2 regions of the Rheinheimera sp. KL1 genome follow, and region 2 is predicted to be linked to the other one. Evidence: riboswitches for the same ligand, from Rfam matches in the RefSeq annotation. Region 2 holds a riboswitch; the other holds the start of a gene.
What was found. A riboswitch is a leader RNA that binds a small molecule or an ion and turns the genes downstream of it on or off. The one in region 2 is predicted to bind cyclic di-GMP.
Positions count from the first base shown of each region.

Region 1: another riboswitch for cyclic di-GMP. It lies ahead of WH43_RS01355 (OmpA family protein); the one in region 2 lies ahead of WH43_RS06645 (DUF3718 domain-containing protein).

Region 1 is NZ_LAMX01000004.1:27,936-32,751, reverse strand. Features, by position in the region: gene flhB (flagellar biosynthesis protein FlhB) at 1-97, shown strand, start outside; gene flhA (flagellar biosynthesis protein FlhA) at 94-2,166, shown strand; cyclic di-GMP riboswitch class I at 2,498-2,586, shown strand; gene WH43_RS01355 (OmpA family protein) at 2,781-3,617, shown strand; gene WH43_RS01350 (sigma-54-dependent transcriptional regulator) at 3,635-4,816, shown strand, end outside.
Region 2 is NZ_LAMX01000013.1:74,950-79,765, reverse strand. Features, by position in the region: gene ftsX (permease-like cell division protein FtsX) at 1-13, opposite strand, end outside; gene ftsE (cell division ATP-binding protein FtsE) at 10-693, opposite strand; gene ftsY (signal recognition particle-docking protein FtsY) at 696-1,850, opposite strand; gene rsmD (16S rRNA (guanine(966)-N(2))-methyltransferase RsmD) at 1,935-2,531, shown strand; gene WH43_RS06645 (DUF3718 domain-containing protein) at 2,584-2,952, opposite strand; cyclic di-GMP riboswitch class I at 3,122-3,205, opposite strand; gene WH43_RS06640 (YjaG family protein) at 3,313-3,945, opposite strand; gene WH43_RS06635 (DUF2721 domain-containing protein) at 4,108-4,506, shown strand; gene WH43_RS06630 (DUF3833 domain-containing protein) at 4,503-4,816, opposite strand, start outside.

The DNA of each region.
Region 1 (4,816 bases), on a different contig from region 2:
TAAACAGGGGCGAGGCCAAAAACCTGCGCCTATTCCCGATATTTTTATTCCGTCCAGCCTGCAGAAACAGGCTAATGAGCGAGGAAGTACATTGTGAACTGGCGTTCTTTAACTCAACCTTACACCGCAATTCCAGTGTTATTGCTGGCCATTTTGGCCATGGTGGTGTTGCCTTTACCGGCCTGGCTGCTGGATGCGTTATTTACTTTTAATATAGTGCTGTCGATCATCGTACTGTTAGTGGCAGTCTCCAGCCAAAAACCGCTGGATTTCTCTGTGTTTCCGACTGTGTTGCTGGTCGCGACTTTAATGCGCTTGACGCTGAACGTGGCGTCCACCCGGGTGGTGTTGTTACACGGTCATGAAGGCACTCATGTGGCTGGTAATGTGATCCAGTCTTTTGGTGAAGTGGTGATAGGCGGCAACTATGTGGTCGGTATGGTGGTTTTTATCATTCTGATGATCATCAACTTTGTCGTGATTACCAAAGGTGGCGAGCGTATTTCTGAAGTGGCGGCCCGTTTTACGCTGGATGCGATGCCTGGTAAACAAATGGCGATAGACGCCGACTTAAATGCCGGATTAATAGCACCGGAGCAAGCCAAAGAACGTCGTCAAACCATAGCCAAAGAAGCGGACTTTTATGGCTCTATGGATGGAGCTTCTAAATTTGTTCGTGGTGATGCAATAGCAGGTTTAGTCATATTAGTGATTAACCTGTTAGGTGGTGTGGCCATAGGCGTATTTATGCACCAACTGAGCTTAGGCGAGTCATTCCAGCGTTTTGCCTTATTGACTATAGGTGATGGTTTAGTCGCACAGGTACCTTCATTACTGATGTCCGTTGCTGCCGCTATTATTGTCACCCGGATGAATGACGAAGGTGAAATGTCGGACGAAGTGGGCCGACAGTTATTGGCCTCCCCCCGGGTTTTGCTGACCGCGGCTTTGATTATGACAGTGCTGGGTTTAGTGCCAGGTATGCCAACAGCCGCCTTTTTAATTTTTGCTGCGCCTTTATATTTTGCCGCCTGGCGCCTGCAGCAAAAAGCGGATGGCCGCAGTTACACTGAAGTTGAAGCACTGACCGAAAAAATCAGTCAGGAACCTGCGGCTCTGGTCTGGGAAGATTTGCCTTTTATCGATCGGGTCTCCGTCGAGCTGGGCTTCCGCCTGGTCTATCTGGCCGATAAAGAGCAGGGTGAAACTTTATTACAAACCTTAAGAGGTGTACGTAAAACCTTATCAGAGCAATCCGGCTTTTTATTGCCTGAAGTGCGGGTGCGCGACAGCTTAAAACAAAATCCTCAGGAGTATCGGATTAAACTGGCGGGAGTGCCGCTGGTATCGGGTAAATTGCAACCACAAAAGCTGCTGGCTCTGAATACAGGTGATATTTACGGTCAGATGGACGGCGAGTTAACTGTTGATCCGGCCTATGGCTTAGAAGCGGTTTGGATTGAACCAGAGCAAAAAGCCAAAGCGTTAAATTTAGGCTATTCAGTAGTGGATGCCGCTACCGTCATTGCTACTCATGTTGGCAAAGTGATCAAAGAGAATCTGGCTGATTTATTTTTATTTGAGGATATTAAGCAATTTAATAAGCGTCTGGCTCAAGTGGCTCCTACTCTGGCTGAGAGTTTGGAAAAGGCCTTAACCCCTAATCTGCAACTTAAAGTCTATCGTTTGTTGCTCAAGGAGCAGGTCAGTTTAGGCGATGTGGTGACCATAGCCACAGCTTTGGTGGATAGTGCTGAAGTGACCAAAGATCCGATCTTACTGACCAGTGATGTGCGCTGTGCGCTGCAACGAGTGCTGGTAAAACAAGTGTTGGGAGAGAGGGAAGAGCTGGCGGCTTATAGTCTGGATGAAAAGCTGGAGCAAACCTTACAAAGTGCGTTAAATCAGGCGATGCAGGCAGGTAAGGTGGCGCTGGATAGTTTCCCTGTGGCGCCTAATTTACTCAGCCAATTTCAGCGTGCTATGCCGCAGGTGAAAGAGCAAATGCAGCAACAGGGTTATCAGCCAGTGTTGGTAGTTTTACCACAATTGCGGCCTTTACTGGCGCGTTATGCCCGTACTTTTACCCAAGGCTCGCTGGTAGTGTTGTCTTATAACGAAATTCCAGAGCAAATTCGGGTCAATGTGTTAGGTACTTTGGGATAAAAGGAGACCAAATAACAACAAAAAAGGATCTGGTGTTGATCCGTTCGTCGCTTGAAATCGGGATCTGAACGCAATTCAGCCTGAATTCAGACTAAGGTCTGATTTTGTCACCAAAAGGTCATGTACTATAGTTAGAATTCGTATGTTATTGAACTGTAAATATTTTTTTGACATGCTTTTACAATAAAACCAGATGCAGCTTTATGGCTATTTTTTGACTAAATGATTGAACGCCATAAAATAAAGCTTGCAGCCAGTTTTTTTTTGTTTATTGTAGAGTATTAAGTGAGAGTTCATTTTTGTTCAGAACCTCATTTTTCTAACAAGCTTAGAAATTAAAAGGCAAACTGGCCTAAAGGTCAGGACGCAAAGCCTCCGGTCTAAGGATCCAAAAGGATCTACGATAGCGGGGTTGCATTAGCAAGCGGTCACCCAAAAGGTGAACCTGTAGGTTGATCAATACTGGTCGAGCCTCGGTTTTGCCTGTTCAGGTGGATACACCACAGATCCGTCCAGGATTTGGCTGTATGCCTGTCTGCTTTTTTTGCCTTTTAATACTGTTTGTGGTTGACGTTTTTGTCGATTGCGGTTGGGCGGTTTAAAAGGATGAACCTGTGATTATTTCTTTGTTAGGTCTTTGGCTAACATCGGCTGTAGCTACTGCTCCGCAGTACACGCCCGCTATGGATCAATCAGAGTGGCGTATCAGCGGAGATCAGTTTCAGTGCCGGATGGAGCAAGATCTGGGCGCTATGGGTACTCTGGCTTTTAGTAAAGAGCCTGCCCGTGCTATTGAAATGCAACTGACTATGCATGCCGCGCATCTCGAGTTACAGGATGTGCAGGGCCATGTAGTCACTGCTGGCTGGCAACCTGAGCAGGTTGCGCCTGCGGTACAATTTTCCCCCACTTTTATTAATGCCAAAGTAGCCCGTTTTATTGAGCAGGTGCCTGTTGTGATGCAGCAGTTACAGCAGGGGTATTGGCTACAACTGATGCTGGATCTGCCAGGTCAGGAAATCACCCTGACAGTGCCTAATATCAAATCCACTTCAGCCCTCGCAAAATTCCAAAGCTGTATTGACGCTTTATTACCTTTGTCCTGGGCTCAGGCCCGCGAATTCCAACTATTTTTTCCGCTGAATGAACGCCAGCCTTCGGCTGATGACGCGGCTTACCTGAAAACCCTGGCACTTTATATTCAGCAAGACAAAGCAGTAAAAAAAGTACTGATAGACGGATATACCGACGATATGGGAAGCAGCATCGCCAACAGAGTGATGTCTGAAGAACGCGCCGACGAAGTCGCGTCACATTTAATTGAATTTGGTGTCAGCAAAAACAAACTGGAAATCCGTGCCCACGGCAACAGATATCCCGCGGCTGCTGGTAACAAAACACAATCGCACAACAGGAGAGTACTGGTCCGTTTGATCCGTACTCAAAGCTGAAAGACAAGAGTGAACCCATGAACATGAAACATTTACTTTGGATTGAACAATGCCGGCCGGGACAGGACCTGATGCTTTGTGTCAAAGCTGAAGGTTTTCAGTTAAATCACGCCGCAGATCTGAGTGCCGTGCTGAACTCTTGCTCTTTGCATCAACCGGATATCGTAGTGATGGCTGCGGAACTGGCCGAGATACGTACAAAAGACTTAATGGTGCTGTTGAAGAAGCAGTACCCCTCTTGCCAAATCATAGTGCTGGTGGAAAAAGATCAACATGCAGTGGCAGCAGAAAGCCTGAACTACGGCGCTATTGATTATCTGCTGAAGCCTTTTAACCAGCAGCAGTTACAAAACACCATCCGCAATGCATCTTCGATCAGCCGCGGCTTAAAAGACTTAGTGGCTGTATCGCTAGGGAGTCGGCAGGTGTTGCAACTGGCCAATCGCGCTGCGCAAACTGACGCAACAGTGCTGCTACATGGTGAGTCGGGCACAGGTAAAGAGCGTTTGGCCCGTTATATCCACAATGTGTCAGCGCGTCGTGATCAGGCCTATGTCGCAGTGAACTGTGCTGCAATTCCCGACAATATGCTCGAAGCCATGTTGTTTGGTTACAACAAAGGTGCCTTTACCGGTGCCGTCAGTCAGCAAATTGGTAAGTTTGAATCCGCCAATGGCGGCACTTTACTACTGGATGAGATTTCTGAATTACCACTTCCATTACAAGCCAAATTACTGCGGGTATTGCAGGAGCGTGAATTAGAACGTTTAGGCAGCAACAGTAAAATTAAGCTGGATGTGCGTGTGATAGCGGCCAGTAACAAAGACTTGCGTCAGTTGGTAGACCAGGGCTTGTTCCGTCAGGACTTATTTTATCGGCTGGACGTATTACCACTGAGCTGGCCAGCGTTACGCGAACGCAAAGACGACATTATTCCGCTGGCTGAATTTTTTGTACAGAAGTATGCCGATGGCAAATATGTGCTGAGCAAAGAAGCCAAAGCAGCACTGTGCCAATACAGCTGGCCAGGCAATGTGCGGGAGCTGGAAAACGTAGTACAGCGTGCTTTGGTGATGGCACGTGGTATTGAAGTCCAGGCCATTGACCTGAACTTGCCTCTGCCAGCAGTGACAGCTCCAGAATCAGCCAGCATTAACCATCTGAAACTCAACAAGAAGAATGCCGAATTTGATTACATC
Region 2 (4,816 bases):
ATAAAATACTCATTCGTCGGCTCCAGAGGACGTTAAGCCATCGTTGATCATGCGGCCATTTTTTAAAGTCAGAGTCCGGTAACGCATCCGGGCTAATAAACTTAAATCGTGGCTGGCAATCAATACAGAAACCCCGACCTGATTAAAGGCTTCAAATACGTTCATAATGTCTTTCGATAACTCTGGATCCAAGTTACCTGTGGGTTCATCTGCCAGCAATAAAGGTGGACGATTGACCACAGCACGGGCTATACCTACCCGTTGTTGTTCACCACCAGATAAAGTGTGAGGCAGGCAACGCACCTTGTCCAAAAGACCGACTTTATCTAAAGCCGCATGCACACGTTTGGTCATGTCTTTGCCGCTGAAACCTTCAATCACCAGAGGCAAGGCCACATTGTCGAACACGCTATGGTTCATCAACAATTTATGGTTTTGGAAGATCATACCAATATCGCGGCGAACATAAGGCACCTGACCTTTATTCACCCGACTTAAATCCACACCATTGATAAAGACTTTACCCGTAGTCGGACGCTCAATCAGGCTAATCAGTTTTAATAAGGTACTTTTACCCGCACCTGAATGGCCTGTTAAAAAAGCCATTTCGCCTTTTTCCAGATGAAAACTCACTCTGTCCAGCGCAACAAAACCACCGCTATAACTTTTTGTGACTTGCTCAAAACGCAACATAATCAGAGATCCCTGGCGAACAACGCCTTAATAAAATCTTTACTGTCGAAAACCCGTAAGTCGTCGATCCCCTCCCCTACACCTATGTAGCGGATAGGTAATTGAAACTGATCAGCGATTGCGAAAATCACACCGCCTTTGGCCGTGCCATCGAGTTTGGTCAAGCTGATGCCGGTAATATCCACAGCTTCTTTAAATAAACGCGCCTGACTTAATGCATTTTGTCCTGTGCCAGCATCCAGCGTCAGCATCACTTCATGCGGTGCATTGGCATCGATTTTTTTCATCACCCGGACTATTTTTTTCAACTCTTCCATTAAGTGCGCTTTGTTTTGCAAACGACCTGCGGTGTCAGCAATCAATACATCCACACCACGGGCTTTGGCAGCCTGATAGGCATCAAAAATCACCGAAGCACTGTCTGCACCGCTATGCTGAGCTATCACCGGAATGGCATTACGCTCGCCCCACACCTGCAACTGCTCTACGGCTGCAGCTCTGAAGGTATCACCAGCGGCTAACATCACAGACTTGCCTTGTTGCTTAAACTGCTGTGCCATTTTGCCAATAGTGGTGGTTTTACCAACACCATTAACCCCTACCATCAGAATCACAAAAGGACCGTCCGCCCCGTTGAGCTGCAAGGGTTGTTCAACATCATCCAGCAACAACGCCATTTCTTGCTGCAACTTATCAAATAGACTATCGGCATCTTTTAGCTGTTTACGATCCGCATGTTGCACCAGCTGTTTAATCAGCTTCTGACTGGTATCTACCCCAACATCGGCCATCAGCAACTGGGTTTCTAATTCTTCGTATAAATCTTCATCAATTTTTTTACCTAAAAACAGACTGGCTAAACCATTACCTAAATTCTGGCTGGTTTTAGTTAAACCTTGTTTTAAGCGGGCAAAAAAACCAGGTCGTTCCGCTGGCTGTGGCTGCAAGCCGCTGACTGGCGCTATAGCAGCCGCTGTTGCAGCTTCAGGCTTCACTTCTGCCATTTCTGCAGCAACCTGCTCCTTGGCAGGAGGAGGCAGTGTTTCGGGCTGACTTTCTGTCACCGGGATCTGCTGTTCTGCTGAGGAATCTGCCGTATCAGCCTCTGTTTTTTTACCAAAACCAAGCCAGGAGAAGAGTTTATTTTGCTTTGTCATAAAGGTCGCTGCCAGAAGATCCGAAAACTAAGGTAAAATTGGCTCATATAGTATCATCTTTAAGATGCAGGACAAAAATACTCAATGAAAACAGCAAAGGGGCGCAGTACTGCTCCGACACATCAGGGGCCTGGCTTTGTCAGGCTGATCAGTGGCAAATGGAAAGGTCGGCGTTTACCCGTCCTGGATGCACAAGGGTTAAGACCAACCTCAGACAGAGTCAAAGAAACGCTGTTCAACTGGTTAATGCAGGATGTCGCTGGCAGCACTGTGCTGGACTGTTTTGCCGGTAGCGGCAGTTTGGGGTTAGAAGCTTTATCGCGCTATGCTGATTTTGTGCTCTTACTGGAAAAAGATGCCAAAGCAGCCACCTTATTGAAACAACATCTGAACACTCTGGGCAGCGATCAAGCCGAAGTTCTGCAAACAGATACCTTGCTGTGGTTGCAAAAGCCGGCACAGCGTCAGTTTGATCTGGTTTTTATTGACCCGCCCTTTCGGCAAAATATGGCTCTAGCTTGCTGCAAAGCTTTGGCAGAACAAGGCTGGCTCAAGTCAGGGGCTCTGGTTTATCTGGAAACAGAAAAAGAATTGGCTATGGATCAACTGCCCGCAGATTGGGTGTTAATAAAAGAAAAGGTAGCAGGGCAACTGGCTTACAGGCTCTGGCAACAACCTTAAAGCCGAAAGCAGAAAAGGCGCCATCAGGCGCCTTTTCTGTATGCAAATTCGATTAGCTGGCGCTACGTGCTTTGATCGCTTCCAGAATAGGAGAAGAAGCGAAACCATTGCTCGTTGCCCACTCGATATCACCTGATTGAGCAACCTGGCTGCCTGGTAACTGCTTGATAATAAATTCAGCAGTATCCGCCGCATTGTGTTTGATAGCATGACGCACTAAAGGTAAGCCGTTACAAACGATACCGTCATAAATGCTTTTTAAACGCAAACGGTTATCTGATAAAGCTTTACGCAGGTTGTTTTTGTTGTTATCAGCTACGTATGCGCAAATAGACTGAACCATTTGGTCATTAGCTGAAGCAGTTGGTGCAACAAATTGAGCGGCGGCGATAGCGATTAAAGCAACAAATTTAAATTTCATAACAAGCTCCGGTGTTGGCTAACACTGATCCATCGATCAGGCTGATTGGTCTGTGTAAACAGGCTGAAACTTCAACAACAGCGTGATGCTGTTATTTATCAGCGAACACGAAAGGAGGAGCTTTGATACCAGCGAACTGGTTTAGATGCGTCCTACGTAATCATCGGATTACGGCAGCCCAGCCATCATAGGTTACCCCTTAGATCTGAAGCTTTGCGTGTACTCCCTTTCGGGAGACTTGCCTTTCGAGCGCGCGCATTTTAAGCAGTGAGTGAACTTTATGCAAGAGAAATTTAAAGGCATCTGCACAAAGTTAAAGTATTGACTGTAAAAGAACTATTTATACAGACAGCAAGACTTTTAGCCGTCTGAGTTTTGAATATCAGGAACAAGCTCCATGCCCAGATTGCTCAAACCTTGTTCACGCACCCACGCCTTCAGCATTTGTACTTGCTCACGCTGAAAACCATCAGTTAAAGGGGTGACTAACTCGATGAGTTCTGCCAGACAATCCATTTCATACTCCATCAGTTCATGATCACGCACCCACTTTTTCAATTCAGCTTCGGTCGTGATATCGATGTCTTCGGCCTGATATTCAATGAGACGTGCAACTGAAGCCTGAGAAATTTTGGCGACGTTAACAAACTCGGTTGCATCCTGCGACAGAATACCATTGAGCATCGAATCCAGTGCTGTAGCTGTATCAATAGCAGGATAGACACCAAACATATCAAACTGACTCTGGTCCGGAGTCGCTAATTCTAACTCGTTGCATAAACGCTCAAAGTTTATTTTCACCTTTTTAACGAACAACCATTCCCACACCAGGTTAAGAATATCGCGACACAACTTCGTATCACCAAAACCTGTGACTTCACTAAAGAGCTGATAATTAGGCAACATACGTTCCAGCAAGGTCGCAGCTATAGCGGCTTGCTGATAAAAGCCCAGTTCACGCATCTTTTGGAAGTTGTTTGCTTTTTGTTTCATGGTTGGTCCATTCCGGTCTGACAGCTGTGGCTGCGCATCATACACAAGCACAGGCTGACAGAAAACACTGTTATTTTTATTCAGTCTACTATCGGCACAGTGCTAATGCGAATATGATCGCAAACTGAGTCAGTCTCTCTTTTTATGAATACAGGTGATTTTATGTCGATGACCATGACCACCCCCGCTTTATTGTTTCCGGCGATTTCTTTGTTGTTACTGGCCTATACCAACAGGTTTTTAGTGCTGGCTCAGCTTATTCGTCAACTGAATACCCGCGAAGGTGGACAAGTGCGTGATCTTGCAAAACGGCAAATAGAGAATCTACGGCAGCGGATGTTTTTAATACGATCGATGCAGCGCTGGGGAGTCATCAGTTTTGTACTTTGTACCTTGTCGATGTTTTTTCTGTTTATGCAATGGGGCTTAGCGGGCCAAATAGCTTTTGGCACCAGCCTCGCCAGTCTGATGTTGAGCTTACTGGTGTCTTTGTATGAAATTCAGATTTCCTGCAATGCGATAAAAATAGAGCTGGAAAGCATGGAGCAAGAGCAGGTTTAACCTGCTCTTAACGTCGCCAGTTGCTGCTCTAACGCGCTGCAATCTGCAGTAGCATCCTGCTGCTGAATAGATAAAATAATTTCACCGACTGGCAAACCAAACTTATATAAAGTCGACTGATTCATCAGTTGTTTGGGTGTAACCAGATAAAGCCAGTCTTCCACTTTAACCTCTATCACGCCATCGCCGTCCGGGATTTGCAATACATATTCCCAATACAAGCTATTACCTGCCTGTTGGCCTTTTGCCTGCCCGGTGACATCTGCAGCTGAACCTGTCACTTTTCCTTCATTGTCCACCGCAAGTTGCC